DNA from 4 places in the Enterobacter quasiroggenkampii genome. Region 3 is predicted to be linked to each of the others. Evidence: predicted binding sites of a transcription regulator. Region 3 holds the regulator's gene; each other region holds the start of a gene.
What was found. Region 3 encodes CRP, which controls carbon source genes, mostly activating them, when cyclic AMP is high. Its sites were predicted from a motif close to ATGTGANNNNNNTCACAT; they were not measured.

Region 1 (2,206 bases), 2.0 Mb from region 3:
GCGTCAGGCGTCTGCGCCGCCAGCACCTGTCGGGTCAGTTCGCCTAAAAACGTACAAATTTTTTCGCCCAGGCCTGCGCGGGTGACGCGATACTGCTGGCAGAGTTGCTCGACCTGATGCCGGGCCTCGTGACCCGCACAGGTATGCACAATGCAGTGATGGCCAGACTGAAGTACCTGCGCAATCTGTTCGAGATACCCGGACGTGTCTCCGCGCAGCGCGTCATTCACATCAATGAGTACCGACGAGACGTCCGCCTGGCTTACCGCCAGCGCAATCTGTCGTTGCGCGATCTCACTCATCGAGCCGACGACGGCCAGCAGTTGTTTACGCCGGACCGGGGCCAGATGACGGGCCAGCGCATCGCATAGTCCGGCAGAGCCCACCAGCAGCGGCGTCTGCGCGCAGGCCAACGCGGCATCGATAATGGCGTCCATCTCCTCATCGGTGTGCGCATCCACGATGAGCCATTCCGTTCCTCGGGCGAGTTCGGCTGTGAGTGTTTTCACGGTCACGCTTTTAGCGCTGACCCCGGTAAACAGGTCAGCAATAGCGGCAGACGGGACGGGCGTTTTGGGATCGCTGGCAAATTCGGTTTCATTCACCGGAACGCCGTTTACCAGACACCTGCCGTACCGCGTGATCCGCCCTGCTGACGGGTATGACGGCGCCACGATCACCTGCCGCCTGCCGCTTAATGCCTTAAGAACCTGAGATTCGGCTCCTGCGTTGCCGCGCAGCGTGGAATCCATCTTTTTAATGAGCCAGCGGGCATCCGCGATTTCAGCCCCGAGTGCGGCCACCCTTTCGGCCGCCTCCGATGCCTTCAGCGCCCGGGAGTCGGTGTTAACGATCAGCACCTCGCTCGCATGGGTAAACGGTGTATGAAACGCCACGCTGACTTTTTTGCCGCACAGCGCCAAGCTGACACCGGCATCATTTGCGCCGGTAAAGTCATCGGCGACGACCACGACCTCTCTGTTCACATTGCTCACTTTCATCCCCACTTCGGGTTAGCCTTTCCCGTTAATGATTATATTCAATCATGATTGATTATATGTGAGCAAGATCAAGTTAATCAGTTTGCGAATAAATTATAAATTTAACCACACGATGACCATGAAGCGTCTTGCTTGAGCGAAATCAATCATGGATACAGAGACAGGAGAAAAACGTGGTTACGATCAACAGCACCCTGATTAGCGGGGCGAATGCCATCGCCGCCATCAGGCCATTACTTACTGATAAAAAGCAGATCCTGCTGGTGACGGACGGCAATATTGCGCGTCTGGAGGCAGCAAAGCAGATCCGCGCGATCCTCGAAGAGGACCAGCGCGGCGTCACGATTATCGACAATGTCCCGCCTGAGCCCACCCATCACGACGTGAACCAGCTGCTCTCGATGTTAAAGGGAACGTTTGGGCTGGTCGTCGGGCTCGGCGGCGGTAGCGTACTGGATGTAGCCAAACTGCTTTCAGTGCTTTGTCACCCGCTTTCTCCGGGGCTGGACAACCTGCTCGCGGGCATAAAACCGGTGGCACGCATCGCGTCACTGCTGATCCCGGCCACTGCAGGAACCGGATCGGAAGCGACGCCGAATGCCATTCTGGCCATACCGGAGCAAAGCACGAAAGTGGGCATCATCTCCCCCGTCCTGCTGCCCGATTACGTCGCCCTGCTGCCGGAGCTGACGACCAGCATGCCCGCACACATTGCCTCATCCACCGGGATTGATGCCCTGTGCCATCTGATTGAGTGTTTCACCTCAACGGTCGCTAATCCGGTTAGCGATAACGCCGCGCTGATGGGCCTGTCTAAGCTGCTCAACAACATTGAAACGGCCTGCGCCGAACCGGGCAATCTGCTGGCGAAGCTGGAGATGCTGTGGGCGTCTTACTACGGCGGGGTCGCCATTGCACATGCTGGCACGCACCTGGTTCACGCCCTGTCCTACCCGCTCGGCGGCAAATATCACCTGCCTCACGGGGTGGCCAACGCGATTCTGCTGGCGCCCTGCATGCGCGTGGTTCGTCCCCACTGCGTGACGAAATTTGCGCAAGTCTGGGATTTGGTGCCCGGCGCGGATACGTCGCTGTCAGACGAAGAAAAATCCCACGCGCTGGTGGAGTACTTTGCCGCGCTGGTTCGCAGACTCAACCTGCTGGATAACCTGGAGACACTGGGCGTACCGCGTGAAGATATCGCC
Region 2 (2,206 bases), 1.8 Mb from region 3:
TTCTCGGACCATTTCACGGTGCCGTTGTCCGGCTGCAGTTCGCCGACCAGGGTTTTCAGCATGGTAGATTTACCCACGCCGTTGGCGCCCAGAATGGCAATCTTCTCGCCCACCTCCAGCAGCAGGTTGAAGTTTTTAAACAGCGGGCCTTCATCAAAGCCTTTGGTGAGGGCTTCCACTTCCAGCGCGTTACGGAACAGCTTCTTGTCCTGCTCGAAGCGGATGAACGGGTTCTGACGGCTGGAGGCTTTAACCTCTTCCAGCTTGATTTTATCAATCTGACGCGCACGCGAGGTTGCCTGACGCGATTTAGAAGCGTTAGCGCTGAAGCGGCTGACGAAGGACTGCAGGTCGGCAATCTGCGCTTTTTTCTTGGCGTTGTCCGCCAGCAGACGCTCGCGCGCCTGAGTGGCCGCCGTCATGTACTCGTCGTAGTTGCCCGGATAGACGCGCAGCTCGCCGTAGTCCAGATCCGCCATGTGCGTACAGACCATGTTCAGGAAGTGACGGTCGTGCGAAATGATGATCATGGTGCTGTCGCGATCGTTGAGCGTCTGCTCCAGCCAGCGGATGGTGTCGATGTCCAGGTTGTTCGTCGGTTCGTCGAGCAGCAGGATGTCCGGGTTAGAGAACAGCGCCTGAGCCAGCAGCACACGCAGCTTCCAGCCTGGCGCGACTTCGCTCATCGGGCCGTAATGCTGTTCAACCGGAATGCCGACGCCCAACAGCAGCTCGCCCGCGCGCGCTTCCGCAGAGTAACCGTCCATCTCGCCGTACTGCGTTTCCAGCTCGGCCACTTTATAGCCGTCTTCTTCGCTCATCTCGGCCAGCGCATAGATGCGATCGCGCTCCTGCTTCACTTCCCACAGCTCCGCGTGCCCCATGATCACGGTGTCGAGCACGGTGAACTCTTCGAAGGCGAACTGATCCTGACGCAGCTTACCGATGCGTTCGTTCGGATCGAGCGACACGTTGCCGAGGGTCGGCTCCAGATCGCCGCCGAGGATCTTCATAAAGGTGGATTTACCGCTACCGTTGGCACCAATCAGGCCGTAACGGTTGCCGCCGCCAAATTTGACGGAAATGTTTTCGAACAGCGGCTTACTGCCAAACTGCATAGTGACGTTGCTGGTAACTAACACGGGGAGATTCCTGCGAAAAGTGTGATAAACACGGCATTATGCCACAATTCCGAATTGAGATCCCGCGTTGCAACCATCCACTAAACTTTAACAAAATCGAAAAAAATGTGATTTCGTACACATCTGAATTCCCAGTGAGCGGGAATGCACATATAATGCGCTCCCATCACAGATTCAGACTTATCAACTCATCGCCAGAATGGCTTAGATACCTCGCACAACATGAACATGAAATTAACAGCGCTTTTTGCGGCGGCGTTAGCCGTAGTAGGTTTTTGTAAGACCGCGTCTGCGGTGACGTATCCCCTGCCGACCGACGGAAGCCGTCTGGTGGGTCAAAACCAGGTGGTGACGGTTCCTGAAGGTAACTCTCAGCCGCTGGAGTATTTCGCGGCGCAGTACCAGCTGGGTCTGTCTAACATGCTGGAAGCGAACCCGGGCGTTGACCCGTACCTGCCGAAAGCAGGTACCGTGCTGAATATCCCTCAGCAGCTGATCCTGCCGGATACCGTTCATGAAGGTATCGTAATTAACAGCGCCGAAATGCGTCTGTATTACTACCCGAAAGGCACCAACACCGTGATCGTGCTGCCAATCGGTATCGGCCAGCTGGGTAAAGACACCCCGCTGAACTGGACCACCAAAGTTGAACGTAAGAAAGCGGGCCCAACCTGGACGCCAACCGCCAAAATGCACGCGGAATACATCGCTGCGGGCGAACCGCTGCCAGCCGTTGTGCCAGCAGGCCCGGATAACCCGATGGGTCTGTATGCCCTGTACATTGGCCGTCTGTATGCGATTCACGGCACCAACGCCAACTTCGGTATCGGCCTGCGCGTGAGCCACGGTTGCGTGCGCCTGCGTAACGACGACATCAAGTTCCTATTCGAAAACGTGCCGGTCGGTACGCGCGTGCAGTTCATCAACGAACCGGTGAAAGCGACGTCTGAGCCAGACGGCAGCCGCTACATCGAAGTGCACAACCCGCTGTCCACCAGCGAAGACCAGATCAACAACAACGAAGTCGTTCCTGTTACGCTGAACAGCGCGGTACAGGCGGTAAC
Region 3 (2,206 bases):
CGGATGCTGACGGGCGATTTTCTCCAGCGCGCCGAGCTGTTTTTCCATGTTAAATCGCATGGGGTAGCGGTGGTAAAGAATATCGTCTGCCAGCACCCGCAGACGTGCCGAAACGGTCTGCGCGTTCCAGCGGATCACCGCTTCGGCGTGGCTGCGCTCGACCAGCTTTTGCACCTCCTGCGGATGGTGCAGGCTCACGGAGATATGCTCCTGCAGATCCAGCCCGACCTGGAAGGTGCGCAGCAGCCGTTTGTACTCGTGGTTCTTGTTGGCGGCGAGCATATGCAGCTGCTGATAGCACTGGCTTATCAGATCCACCACCTTCTGCTGGCGCGTCAGCAGCGGCGGTAAGGCTTTTTCCGGATCGGTATGCTGGGTCAGCAGGGTGTATTTGGCTTCGCAGTACTCTGCTAGCTGCACATAGAGCAGGCTCAGGGATTCGCGCAGCGGCTGTTCCCGCCACAGCCAGAACCAGAACCAGTTGAACAGCCCGTACCACAGTGTCCCCAGGGCGTAGATCAGCAGCGGCTCCCACACCGGCATATTCCCGGCGAGGCTTAGCGTAAAGATGGCCGCAATCAGCGAAGCGGGAAGCAGGCGAGCGTGCAGCGAACTGATTTCCGCCGTGACGCCGAGCGTCATCGCCAGCACGGTCAGGATCAGCGGCAGCGGGATATCACGAGCCAGTAACAGCTGTACGGCAAGGCTACAGCCGGCAAACAGGCAGCCACCAATAATCAGGCGTTTGAAAAAGCGCTTATGCGGCGTGTCCAGACCGGCGATGTTGCAGCAGGCGGGCACGAGGGAAAACAGCAGGCCTTGCTGAAGGTGTCCGAGGATCAGGCCTATGGCCACGGGTAGACACAACACCAGCGTTTGTCGCAGTGCGTAGTTAACTTCCGGGTGATAAATCAGCCTGCGCCACATGGGGAGTAGAGACAAAAACGGCGTGACACCTTGCGATGGCACGCCGTTTGAGCGGAATTAACGCGTTCCGTAGACCACGATGGTTTTACCGTGGGCGGAAATCAGGTTTTGATCTTCCAGCATTTTCAGGATACGGCCCACTGTTTCACGGGAGCAACCAACGATCTGACCAATTTCCTGACGGGTAATTTTAATTTGCATGCCGTCCGGGTGGGTCATGGCGTCCGGCTGTTTCGCCAGGTTCAGCAGAGTTTGTGCGATGCGGCCCGTCACGTCCAGGAAGGCGAGGTTGCCCACTTTCTCTGAGGTGACCTGCAGGCGGCGCGCCATCTGGGAAGAGAGACGCATCAGAATATCAGGGTTAACCTGAATCAGCTGACGGAACTTCTTGTAAGAAATTTCAGCCACTTCACATGCTGTCTTTGCACGAACCCAGGCGCTACGTTCCTGGCCCTCTTCAAACAGGCCCAGTTCACCGATGAAATCGCCCTGGTTCAGATAAGAAAGGATCATCTCTTTCCCTTCTTCATCTTTGATCAGCACTGCCACCGAGCCTTTAACGATGTAATACAACGTTTCCGCTTTTTCACCCTGGTGAATCAGCGTGCTCTTCGATGGGTACTTATGAATGTGGCAATGAGACAAGAACCATTCGAGAGTCGGGTCTGTTTGCGGTTTGCCAAGCACCATGCGCTGTTATCCTCTGTTATAAGCTGTCACCAGAGTCATCAGATGCATCCGGACTCTGGGGTTGCAATCGAATTCTTACCCATACCCTGGGAAGTCGGCTACCGTAACGTTTCGCAGCCAGTAAAGTTTGATGTCCTCTGCATACATGTGTAACGTCAATGTATTACTGTAGCATCCTGAGTGTTTTAGCATAGCTTTCGCCGCGTGTCTCCTGGTGTCTCGCTTCAGCATGATGCAGGTCGCCTTCCATTGCGAGAAATGTAACGCACGCGTAATCTGTCACCAAAAATGCAACGTTGGAGTTTAAGAATATGCAAGCGCGCGTGAAGTGGGTTGAAGGTTTAACGTTCCTGGGCGAATCCGCGTCAGGGCACCAGATTTTGATGGACGGTAACTCCGGCGATAAAGCGCCCAGCCCAATGGAAATGGTGCTGATGGCGGCAGGGGGATGCAGCGCCATTGACGTGGTGTCGATTCTGCAAAAAGGTCGTCATGACGTGACGGATTGTGAGGTGAAACTGACGTCAGAACGTCGCGAAGAGGCGCCACGCCTGTTCACCCACATTAATCTGCACTTTGTGGTTACCGG
Region 4 (2,206 bases), 1.2 Mb from region 3:
ATTGGTCTGCAGATTCAGGATACCTTTGTTGGCAAAGGTTTCACACAGCTTGCCCGTTTCGGCATTGATGGCGAACAGACGACCATCGTTGACCGGCAGCATAATGCGGCGCGGACAGTCGGCAACCACTTCCGGGCTCGCGTTATCGGCGCGCGCTTCGTGATAAGAGACGCCACGGCAGGTCACGTGCTGGAAGGACGGGTTGGAGTTCAGCTGCGGATCGAAGTGCCATTTCTCTTTACCGGTGGCCGCGTCGAGCGCGAACAGACGCTGGTGCGCCGTACACAGATAAAGCATATCGCCGACTTTAATTGGCGTCACTTCGTTGGTCAGTTCACCCGGATCGTTCGGCATCTTCAGGTCGCCGGTACGGAATACCCAGGCTTCTTTCAGGTTCTTAACGTTGTCCGCGTTGATCTGCTTCAGCGGAGAGTAACGCTGGCCTTCCTGGTTACGACCATAGGCAGGCCAGTCGCCGTCAGCGACCTGTGAGATCGCTGCCGCAGGCGTGGATTCTGCGTTCAGCGTACCGTTGATCTCCTGCGGGTCGTTAAAGCCAGCCCATGTCAGGATACCGCCGCTGATCAGCAGCGCCACCACCAGCGCCGCAACGGCACCGCTGGACGGCACGATCAGGCGACGCCAGACGAACGGCAGGATCAGCCAGATACCGAAGAAGACCAGGATGTCACTGCGCGGCGTCAGCGCCCAGAAGTCAAAGCCGACTTCCCAGACGCCCCAGATCATGGTGGCAAGAAGGAGTGCGGCATACAGCCACAGTGCAGATTGTTTTCTACGCCAGAGCAGGACGGTTACGCCAAGCATAACCAGGCCCGCAATCGGGTAGTACCAGGAGCCGCCGATCGCGACCAGCCAGACGCCACCGATTAACAGGTACAGGCCGCAGAAGGCGGCGAATAGCGCTGTTAATGTCACCAGTAGACGCGGCTGTTTAGAGTTTGTTTCAGCCATAGAAAGTGTACTCGTCAGTTTTTGTTAATAATTTGCTAGCAACTAATTATAGGTATTAACAAGTGTGATCGGAATCACAATATTTGCTTTTTATAACTCATACGCCAGGGTTATCCATTTGCTGATATAATGGCTGGCTTGCGTATCAGTGCTGGATATTAACTCATCCGTATTGAGAGATTTTCATTAAAATCATTTGGTTAGTAATATGAAACATACTGTTGAAGTGATGATCCCGGAAGCCGAGATCAAAGCGCGTATCGCCGAACTGGGTCGTCAAATCACCGAACATTACAAGGACAGCGGCAGCGAAATGGTGCTGGTCGGTCTGTTGCGCGGCTCTTTCATGTTCATGGCCGACCTGTGCCGTGAAGTGCACGTGCCCCATGAGGTCGATTTTATGACCGCCTCCAGCTACGGCAGCGGCATGTCCACCACCCGTGATGTGAAAATCCTGAAAGATCTGGATGAAGATATTCGTGGTAAAGATGTGTTGATCGTTGAGGACATCATCGACTCCGGCAACACGCTGTCAAAAGTGCGCGAGATCCTGAGCCTGCGTGAGCCAAAATCGCTGGCGATTTGCACCCTGCTGGATAAACCTGACCGCCGTGAAGTGCAGGTGCCGGTAGAGTTTGTCGGTTTCTCTATTCCTGACGAATTCGTCGTCGGTTACGGCATTGACTACGCACAGCGTTATCGCCATCTGCCGTATGTTGGGAAAGTGGTATTGCTGGACGAATAATTGCGGTTTGTTGCCCGGTGGCGCTGCGCTTACCGGGCCTACGAATGGGCACATGTAGGCCGGGTAAGGCGCAGCCGCTACCCGGCTTTATTTATGGTTTACGTGCTTAAGCTGAAGGTTGGCAATTCCCGAACGGTAACGCTGCTCCAGCGTTTCGCGGTTGGTGGCGGTCACCTCCAGGTTGCGCAGCAGACCGTCGTGAATACCGTACGCCCAGCCGTGGATCGAGACCTTCTGCCCGCGTTTCCACGCCGATTGCATGATCGTTGAGTGGCCCAGGTTATACACCTGCTCCATCACGTTGAGTTCACACAGGGTATCCATGCGACGCTCCTGCGGCATTTCGCCCAGCAGTGAGCTATGTTTGAACCAGATATCGCGGATGTGCAGCAGCCAGTTATCAATGAGCCCCAGCTCCGTGTTTTCAACCGCCGCCTGCACGCCGCCGCAGCCGTAGTGGCCGCAAATGATGATGTGCTCGACTTGCAG

Region 1: a site for CRP is predicted at 1,058-1,075, ahead of V1572_RS14200 (iron-containing alcohol dehydrogenase). Genes of this name have one in related genera too.
Region 2: a site for CRP is predicted at 1,248-1,265, ahead of ldtB (L,D-transpeptidase). Genes of this name have one in related genera too.
Region 4: a site for CRP is predicted at 1,035-1,052, ahead of hpt (hypoxanthine phosphoribosyltransferase). Genes of this name have one in related genera too.

The regions. Positions count from the first base shown of each region.
Region 1 is NZ_CP143745.1:2,947,222-2,949,427, reverse strand. It holds gene dtnK (D-threonate kinase) at 1-1,001, opposite strand, end outside; gene V1572_RS14200 (iron-containing alcohol dehydrogenase) at 1,175-2,206, shown strand, end outside.
Region 2 is NZ_CP143745.1:2,027,363-2,029,568, reverse strand. It holds gene V1572_RS09685 (ABC-F family ATPase) at 1-1,142, opposite strand, end outside; gene ldtB (L,D-transpeptidase) at 1,365-2,206, shown strand, end outside.
Region 3 is NZ_CP143745.1:189,788-191,993, reverse strand. It holds gene V1572_RS01055 (YccS/YhfK family putative transporter) at 1-927, opposite strand, end outside; gene crp (cAMP-activated global transcriptional regulator CRP) at 985-1,617, opposite strand; gene V1572_RS01045 (OsmC family protein) at 1,929-2,206, shown strand, end outside.
Region 4 is NZ_CP143745.1:1,411,878-1,414,083, forward strand. It holds gene V1572_RS06700 (glucose/quinate/shikimate family membrane-bound PQQ-dependent dehydrogenase) at 1-972, opposite strand, end outside; gene hpt (hypoxanthine phosphoribosyltransferase) at 1,181-1,717, shown strand; gene can (carbonate dehydratase) at 1,805-2,206, opposite strand, start outside.